Regions from separate parts of the Pseudomonas sp. M20 genome, predicted to be linked through region 2. Evidence: predicted binding sites of a transcription regulator. Region 2 holds the regulator's gene; each other region holds the start of a gene.
The links. Region 2 encodes sigma-54, which starts transcription at its own class of promoters, with help from an activator protein. Its sites were predicted from a motif close to ANTGGCATNNANNTTGCTNT; they were not measured.
Positions count from the first base shown of each region.

Region 1: a site for sigma-54 is predicted at 1,398-1,417, ahead of ACI514_RS16105 (CmpA/NrtA family ABC transporter substrate-binding protein). Genes of this name have one in related genera too.
Region 3: a site for sigma-54 is predicted at 1,004-1,023, ahead of glnK (P-II family nitrogen regulator). Genes of this name have one in related genera too.
Region 4: a site for sigma-54 is predicted at 970-989, ahead of ACI514_RS29905 (pilin). Genes of this name have one in related genera too.

Region 1 is NZ_CP173611.1:3,649,123-3,651,322, reverse strand. It holds gene ACI514_RS16110 (ANTAR domain-containing response regulator) at 1-55, opposite strand, end outside; gene ACI514_RS16105 (CmpA/NrtA family ABC transporter substrate-binding protein) at 71-1,282, opposite strand; gene ACI514_RS16100 (quinone-dependent dihydroorotate dehydrogenase) at 1,506-2,200, shown strand, end outside.
Region 2 is NZ_CP173611.1:4,678,580-4,680,779, forward strand. It holds gene lptB (LPS export ABC transporter ATP-binding protein) at 1-70, shown strand, start outside; gene ACI514_RS20895 (RNA polymerase factor sigma-54) at 258-1,751, shown strand; gene hpf (ribosome hibernation-promoting factor, HPF/YfiA family) at 1,825-2,133, shown strand; gene ptsN (PTS IIA-like nitrogen regulatory protein PtsN) at 2,145-2,200, shown strand, end outside.
Region 3 is NZ_CP173611.1:5,968,808-5,971,007, forward strand. It holds gene ACI514_RS26450 (Bro-N domain-containing protein) at 1-191, opposite strand, end outside; gene ACI514_RS26455 (accessory factor UbiK family protein) at 551-811, opposite strand; gene glnK (P-II family nitrogen regulator) at 1,226-1,564, shown strand; gene ACI514_RS26465 (ammonium transporter) at 1,603-2,200, shown strand, end outside.
Region 4 is NZ_CP173611.1:6,691,030-6,693,229, reverse strand. It holds gene ACI514_RS29910 (BON domain-containing protein) at 1-203, opposite strand, end outside; gene ACI514_RS29905 (pilin) at 501-923, opposite strand; gene pilB (type IV-A pilus assembly ATPase PilB) at 1,149-2,200, shown strand, end outside.

The sequences.
Region 1 (2,200 bases), 1.0 Mb from region 2:
CTTTCAGGCGACCGACTTTTTTCGCTGTGTCGTTGATCAACAGAATGCGCAACATGTTCGCGGTCTCCTGTCAGCGGCGGGCGAGAAGGGGGGCGTCGTCGTTCAACGCGTGCAGCTTGAAACTGCGCGCGTAGCCGGCGGGATCGCTGCCGTCCCAGACTTTGCCGTCGAGCAACTGGCTGCTGCGCATGTCTGTGCCCCACGCCGCTACGCCGACTGCCGTCGCAGCATCGCGGTAGATATCCATTTGCTGGACCTGACGGGCGACGGCGAGGTAATCCGGATCCTCACGCAGCAGGCCCCAGCGGCGGAACTGGGTCATGAACCACATACCGTCCGACAGATAGGGCAGATTCACCTCGCCGTTGCCGTGAAAACGCAGCGCGTGTGGATCCTGCCAGCGATTGCCGAGTCCATCGGCATAATCACCGAGAAAACGCGGCTCGATGCACGAAAGCGGCGCGTCCAGATATTCCGGAGCGCTGAGCAATTGCGCGGTGCTACGGCGATTCTCCGGGCTTTCTTCGATGAAGCGGCTGGCCTCAAGAATCGCCATCACTAACGCCCGCGCAGTGTTCGGGTATTGCTCGACAAATTCACGGGTGCAACCAAGGACTTTTTCCGGGTGATCGGGCCAGATGGTCTGGCTGGTGGCCAAGGTGAAACCGAGATCCTGCTGCACCGCACTGGCCGCCCAAGGCTCGCCGACACAAAAACCGTCGATGCGCCCGGCTTGCAGGTGCGCGACCATTTGCGGCGGCGGCACGACGACGCTGTCGACGTCCTGCAATGGATGAATGCCCTGACTCGCCAGCCAGTAATACAGCCACATGGCATGAGTGCCGGTGGGAAAAGTCTGGGCGAAGGTGAGTTTTGCGCGGCTTTGGTGCACGTGGCGGTCCAGCGCTTCAGGACTGCTCACACCAATGTTCTGGAGACCGTGGGAGAGGTTGAGGCTCTGACCGTTCTGGTTCAGGCCCATCAGCACGGCCATATCGGTCGGGGCGACGCCGCCGATGCCCAGGTGCACGGCGTAAATCAGGCCATACAGACTGTGCGCGGCATCCAGTTCGCCGCTGACCAATTTGTCGCGCAGATTCGCCCAGGAGGCCTGGCGCTTCAGGTTCAGCGTTAGGCCGTAAGGCTGGGCAAAGCCCTGTGTGGCCGCGACGACCACCGAGGCACAATCGCTCAGGGCCATGAAACCGAGGTTGATTGCAGTCTTTTCCGGGGCATCGCTGCCATTGACCCAGGCCAGTGGCCCTACCGAAGGTTCATTCATACACCGCCACCTCGAAAAAAAGCGCCGCCGCGGACTTTGCGCAGGCAAAACCCGGGACGACGCCATTGTCCTTGCCCGCGTGCCGTCATTGGCCTTGCGCGCTGATGGCAAGGAGGGTGCAAGGCATATGCCAGTGACAGCGATTTGCGCATGCGCCTCGCGCCGCAGGTCGATGCCCGGCTATAATCGCCGCCTCTTTTCGCCGCCCGAGTCATCGCCGCCCATGTACACCCTGGCCCGTCAGCTGTTGTTCAAACTTTCCCCGGAAACCTCCCACGATCTGTCGCTGGATCTGATCGGCGCGGGTGGGCGTTTGGGCCTCAACGGCTTGCTGTGCAAGGCGCCGGCGAAGAAACCGGTGACGGTCATGGGCCTCGAATTCCCGAACCCGGTGGGTCTGGCCGCCGGTCTGGACAAGAACGGCGCGGCCATTGATGGCTTCGCGCAACTTGGTTTCGGTTTTGTCGAAATCGGCACCGTGACTCCGCGCCCGCAGCCGGGCAACCCGAAACCACGGATTTTTCGCTTGCCGGAAGCCGAGGCGATTATCAATCGCATGGGCTTCAACAACCTCGGTGTCGATAACCTGCTGGCGCGGGTGGCAGTGGCGAAATACAAAGGTGTGCTGGGCATCAACATCGGCAAGAACTTCGATACTCCGGTTGAACGTGCGGTCGACGATTACCTGATCTGCCTGGACAAGGTCTACGCCCACGCCAGCTATGTGACGGTCAACGTCAGCTCGCCAAATACCCCGGGCCTGCGCAGCCTGCAGTTCGGTGATTCGCTCAAGCAATTGCTCGCGGATCTGGCCACGCGCCGCGCTGAACTGGCGTTGCGTCATGGCAAACATGTGCCGTTGGCGATCAAGATCGCGCCGGACATGACCGATGAAGAAACCGCGCAGGTGGCTCAAGC
Region 2 (2,200 bases):
CGATGCAGAAACCATCCTGGCCAACGATCTGGTCAAGGAAGTGTATCTGGGCCACGAGTTTCGCCTGTAAGCGCAACAGTGCCCGGTGCGCCGCCCGGGCGCTGTATCGATTCAAGCAGGATTTAATACGCTTTAATTGTTACAGCGCTCTAGGCAAACACTTCAGTTTCAGGCATATAATTTGCTTAAGTTTGGCGCTCCGGCGCCCTGTAGTGGATGGCGCATAGCGCCGGCGAATAAGGTGTTAAGCCCCTGCCATGAAACCATCGCTAGTCTTGAGAATGGGCCAGCAGCTGACGATGACACCGCAGCTGCAACAGGCCATCCGTCTGCTCCAATTGTCGACCCTGGATCTGCAACAGGAAATCCAGGAGGCGCTGGAATCCAATCCGATGCTCGAACGCCAGGAAGAAGGCGAAGACTTCGACAATTCCGACCCCATGGCCGACAACGCCGAACAGAAGCCCAACACCGAGATTCAGGAACCCTCCTATCAGGAAACCGCCCCGACGGTCGACAATCTCGAGGATGGCGAATGGAACGAGCGTATTCCCAACGAACTTCCGGTCGACACCGCCTGGGAGGACGTCTACCAGACCAGCGCCAGCAGCCTGCCCAGCAGCGATGATGACGAGTGGGACTTCACCACCCGCACTTCCGCCGGCGAGAGCTTGCAAAGCCACCTGCTGTGGCAACTGAACCTTGCACCGATGTCCGACACCGATCGCCTGATCGCGGTCACCCTGATCGACTGCATCAACAATCAGGGCTACCTCGACGAAACTCTCGAAGAGATCCTCGAGGCGTTCGACCCGGAACTGGACATCGAACTGGACGAAATCGAAGCCGTCCTGCACCGCATTCAACAATTTGAACCAGCCGGTATCGGCGCCCGCAACCTCGGCGAATGCCTGCTGCTGCAATTGCGCCAGTTGCCTGCCAAGACCCCGTGGCTGGCGGAAGCGAAACGTCTGGTCACCGACTACATTGACCTGCTCGGTGGCCGCGACTACAGCCAGTTGATGCGCCGCATGAAGCTCAAGGAAGACGAGCTGCGCCAGGTCATCGAGTTGGTGCAGAGCCTTAATCCACGCCCGGGTTCGCAAATCGAATCCACCGAAGCCGAGTACGTCGTCCCTGACGTTATCGTACGCAAGGATAACGAACGCTGGCTGGTCGAGCTCAATCAGGAGTCGGTGCCACGCCTGCGCGTCAACGCGCAGTACGCCGGTTTCGTCCGTCGTGCCGACACCAGCGCCGACAACACCTTCATGCGCAATCAGTTGCAGGAAGCTCGCTGGTTCATCAAGAGCCTGCAGAGCCGCAACGAAACCCTGATGAAAGTAGCCACCCAGATCGTCGAGCATCAGCGCGGTTTTCTGGAGTACGGCGACGAAGCCATGAAGCCGTTGGTCCTGCACGATATCGCTGAGGCGGTCGGCATGCACGAATCGACAATTTCCCGGGTGACCACGCAAAAATTCATGCATACCCCACGCGGTATTTATGAACTGAAATACTTTTTCTCCAGCCACGTCAGCACCTCCGAAGGCGGCGAATGCTCGTCCACGGCGATCCGCGCGATCATCAAAAAACTGGTTGCCGCGGAAAATCAGAAAAAGCCGTTGAGTGACAGCAAGATCGCTGGTTTACTGGAGGCACAAGGCATTCAGGTGGCTCGCCGCACCGTCGCCAAGTACCGCGAATCCCTCGGGATCGCGCCTTCGAGCGAACGCAAGCGGTTGATGTAAGCCACGTTACAGCGTTCCAGTGGCAGGCTATCCAGCCTGCCGCTTTATGCACTGGCAACGAAGGAGAAGCTGTATGCAAGTCAACATCAGTGGACACCAACTGGAAGTGACCGAACCTCTGCGCACCTACATCAACGAAAAACTCGACCGATTAGAGCGCCATTTCGACAAGATCACCAACGTGCAAGTCACGATGTGCGTCGAAAAGCTGAAGCAGAAAATCGAAGCCACCTTGCATATTCCCGGCGGAGAAGTGGTTGCCAATGCCGAGCATGACGACATGTATGCCGCCATTGACCTACTGACCGACAAGCTGGATCGCCAACTCAAAAAGCATAAGGAAAAGACCCAAAGCCTCCTCCAGGGCGCGACAGGTCGATAACCCCCCATTCCATGATCCGACTTGAAAGTATCCTGACCCCCGGCCGTTCCCTCGTGAACGTGCCGGG
Region 3 (2,200 bases), 1.3 Mb from region 2:
ATCAGGGTTTTGCGGGTTTGGTATTGGTCGGGGTCGAGTTTTCGCAGCATGCGTTCGTTGAGGTAGATGTGCAGCAGGCGGCTCAGGTCTCGGGCGCAGAACCAGGGTTGGTTCTGGATGAGAAGGGCGTGGAGGGGGAGTTTGTGGCGGGTGAAGATGTGCGGGCTTAGATAAGTCTCTTCTTGATTCATGGAGCAGTTCCTCTTGCTTAAGGGGCTGCCCTCAATCGTCGCCAAACGATTGGGTGGCAGTTGTACGCGGGTTGGCGAACCGGAGCAAAAGGAACCCGGCAGACCCGAAGGTCTCCCACGCACAACCGCCATGAAACGATGTGGCGGTAAATGTAGCCGCCATCATGGTTGTCGTGCGCCTTAAGCTGTTCGGGTCGCCAAACCCGGTGCTGAACATTCAGCATCGGGTGAGCTTAGAAACCTGGGCTTTTCGGCGCAATCGGACGGCGGTGGTGCAGGTTGTAGGACGTTGCCGGGATGGTTGAAGGGCTGGAGATCAAAAGATCGCAGCCTTCGGCAGCTCCTACAGGGGGCGCGGATTATTCAGCGGGCGGCGTCAGCTTCGCTTCCATCTCGGCGACTTTGGCTTCGAGGCTTTCAAGTCGAGCGCGAGTACGCGCCAACACAACCATCTGGCTATCAAACTCTTCACGGCTGACCAGGTCGAGTTTGCTGAACGCACTCTGCAGCAGCATCTTGAACTGGCTTTCGATTTCGGCTTTCGGCAGCGGGGTGTCGCCGCTGAAGAGGCGGGAGGCGGTGCCGCTCAGGGCGTCGAGGAAGTCTTTGGGCGCGAGCATGGTGGATGTCCTGGAAACAATGGCCGGCAGTGTATCACGCAGTGTCTATAGTCAATCTCGTGGTCAGGGATGCACGCTTTTCGCGCAGGCGGACGGATGGCGACGCACCGTTGTTGTGCGTATCCGGATGGGGTTTTGCACGGGATGGCGTGCGACAGAGGCCAAGGGATTGAAATCAGAGGTTTTTGGCGAGATGGCAAGGTTTCTGCTTAGTCACCTTCGACCCATGCACTGATGCAGTCGCTGTGACGAATGCAGTGCGGCAGACGGAGCGGGGAGTTTCGTCGGCAGCGGTTAGCTGGCGTCAGTCGGGCAGGTACGGCCGACGATGCGTTACAAAGCCAGGCACTGCGCTTAGACTTGAGTCGGGTTTGTTTTCCTGGGGCAAGTCCACCAATTCGGGAGAGAGTTTTCATGAAGCTAGTCACTGCCATCATCAAGCCGTTCAAGTTGGACGACGTGCGCGAGTCGCTGTCCGAAATCGGCGTGCAGGGCATTACCGTTACTGAAGTCAAAGGCTTCGGCCGGCAGAAGGGTCACACCGAGCTGTATCGCGGCGCGGAATATGTGGTCGATTTTCTGCCCAAGGTGAAAATCGACGTGGCCATCGACGACAAGGATCTGGATCGGGTTATCGAAGCGATAACCAAAGCGGCCAACACCGGCAAGATCGGTGACGGCAAGATCTTCGTGGTCAATCTGGAACAGGCGATTCGCATCCGTACCGGCGAAACCGATACCGACGCGATCTAAGCGCCGCCACAAACCCCAACGCCCCAGGAGAAAACAATATGACTCTGCGTAAATTCGCAGGGCTAGGAGCCCTGTTGTCTATCGTAATGCCCGGCCTTGCTATGGCGGCAGACGAAGTGGCGGCCCCGGTCCTCAATTCCGGCGATACCGCCTGGATGCTCACCTCAACAGCCCTCGTGCTGTTCATGACCATCCCCGGCCTGGCGCTGTTTTACGGCGGCATGGTTCGCTCGAAAAACATTCTTTCCGTGATGATGCAGTGCTTCGCCATTACCGGTCTGATCAGCATCCTGTGGGTCATTTATGGCTACAGCATTGCGTTCGACACCACCGGTATGGAGCAGGGCGTCGTCAATTTCAACTCGTTCTTCGGCGGCATGGGCAAGGCGTTCCTCGCCGGTGTCACGCCTTCGAGCCTGACCGGCCCTGCGGCGCTGTTCCCTGAGGCGGTGTTCATCACCTTTCAGATGACCTTCGCGATCATCACCCCGGCGCTGATCGTCGGTGCGTTCGCCGAGCGGATGAAGTTCTCCGCGATGCTGATCTTCATGGGCATCTGGTTCACCCTGGTTTATGCACCGATCGCGCACATGGTCTGGTCCGGCAACGGCGGCCTGATGTGGGACTGGGGCGTAC
Region 4 (2,200 bases), 2.0 Mb from region 2:
GGAATGCCTTTTTCGGTGACCAGGTCAGCTTTGACTTTGGTAGTGATCCAGGTATCGGAAGTAGCTTCTTTAGCCTGGGTGACTTCACCGGCAGCCAGAGTCATTGGAGCCTGGGTAGCCTGAGTGGATTGTGCGAATGCACCGGAAGCCATGGTCAGGGTCAGCGCGGTAGCAGCAGCGGCAGTGATAGCGAACTTCTTCATACGAGTAACTCCTGTTTTTCTGGAAAGTCTGCTGGTTGTCTTGTCAGCAGGGTTACCAAGGTAGTTGCGAACGCTGTGCCAACTTTTGCAGCTATATAATTTCTTTATAAATCAACAAGTTATACTTATCACGAATTTTCGAAATCATGCAATTTGCATGAGCCGGACAATATTCGCATGCAACTTGCGGTTTTTTGGAAAGTTCCTAAGACGCTGAAATTATTGAAGCTTTTGTGAACGGCTGCGCAATGAAAAATGCCCCGCATTGCGGGGCATTCTGGTCAGCACACAACCCAGTTATGTACCACTGGCGGTGCAGCCTTTAGGCGAGTAATCCGGCGACACGTTTGTAGTACACGCCCACCCAGTGGTGGCGGTACGTGTCAGAGTGATTGTTTTACCCAGCACAGGAGCTGGCGCGTTGGCGATCGTACAAACGATTGTTCCCGCACCATCGGCGGCAGTACCGGAGGCCGTCAGCGCGCAATTGGATGTCGAGGTCGCCGCATCGCCCTTCACGATGGCCAGTGTCGGATTGGTTCCTTGATTGATGGTGTCTTCAAACGGCACCTTCAGCGCACTGATCTCCGCCAGCCCCGCCGTTACCTTCGACCGCGCCTGATACTTGGAATACTGCGGCAAGGCGATGGTCGCCAGAATCCCGATGATCGCCACCACGATCAGCAGTTCGATCAGAGTAAAACCTTGTTGTTTTTTCATAGACACGCTCCATGCATGAGTCGAAATCTCATGATCTGCAAGGGACGCAGCATAGGCCATGCCAACGCCTCCAAGCCCAGCCCGTTGGGCGCGAACCCCCTACAACGCCTTTTCCTACAACCCGCAACCGCACTATCTGACAATTTTTGTCACCTGCACCGGGCGTGTTTGGCGCTGTCACTTGACTAGGCTATAAGTCATGAACTGCAAGCGTGCGGGATCCCCATGAATGACATCGCTCTGAGCGGTCTGACCAAACAATTGGTGCAGGCCGAACTGCTCACGGAAAAAGGCGCCCAGCAAGCCTGGCAACAGGCCCAGCGCAATCGCCTGTCGCTGGTCAGCTATCTGGTGCAGAACAAACTGGTGAAAAGCTCACAGGTCGCCGAGATCGCTTCCGAGCACTTCGGCATGGCGTTCCTCGATCTCAACTGTCTGGACAAGGAAACCCAGCCCAAAGGCCTGGTCAGCGAAAAACTCGTACGCCAGCATCACGCCCTGCCTTTGTGGCGACGCGGCAACAAGCTGTTCGTGGGGATTTCCGACCCGAGCAATCATCAAGCGATCAACGACATTCAGTTCAGTACCGGGCTGAGCACCGAAGCCATTCTGGTCGAGGACGACAAGCTCACCGATGCCATCGAGAAGTTCTTCGACACCCACACCAGTGGCCTGGAAGACATGGCCGATGTCGATCTCGATGGCCTCGATGTCGAATCAATCGACGACAGCAAACAGGAGGCCATCGGTGGCCTCGATGCCGACGATGCGCCGGTGGTGCGTTTCGTTCACAAGATGCTGCTAGACGCGATCAAGAGCGGCTCATCCGACTTGCACTTCGAACCTTACGAGAAGAACTACCGGGTGCGGGTGCGCACCGACGGCATCCTGCGCGAGGTGGCCAAGCCACCGGTTCAACTGGCCGGGCGCATCGCCGCACGCCTGAAAGTCATGGCCAGCCTCGATATCTCGGAACGGCGCAAACCGCAGGACGGGCGGATCAAGATGCGTCTGTCGAAGAGCAAGTCGATCGATTTCCGCGTCAACACCTTGCCGACCCTGTGGGGCGAGAAAGTGGTGATCCGGATCCTCGACCCGTCCAGTGCGCAGATCGGCATCGACGCCCTTGGCTATGAACCAGAGCAGAAAGACCTGTACATGGCCGCGCTCAAGCAGCCACAGGGCATGATTCTGGTCACCGGGCCCACCGGATCGGGTAAAACCGTGTCGCTGTACACCGGCCTGAATATCCTCAACACCGTCGACATCAACATCTC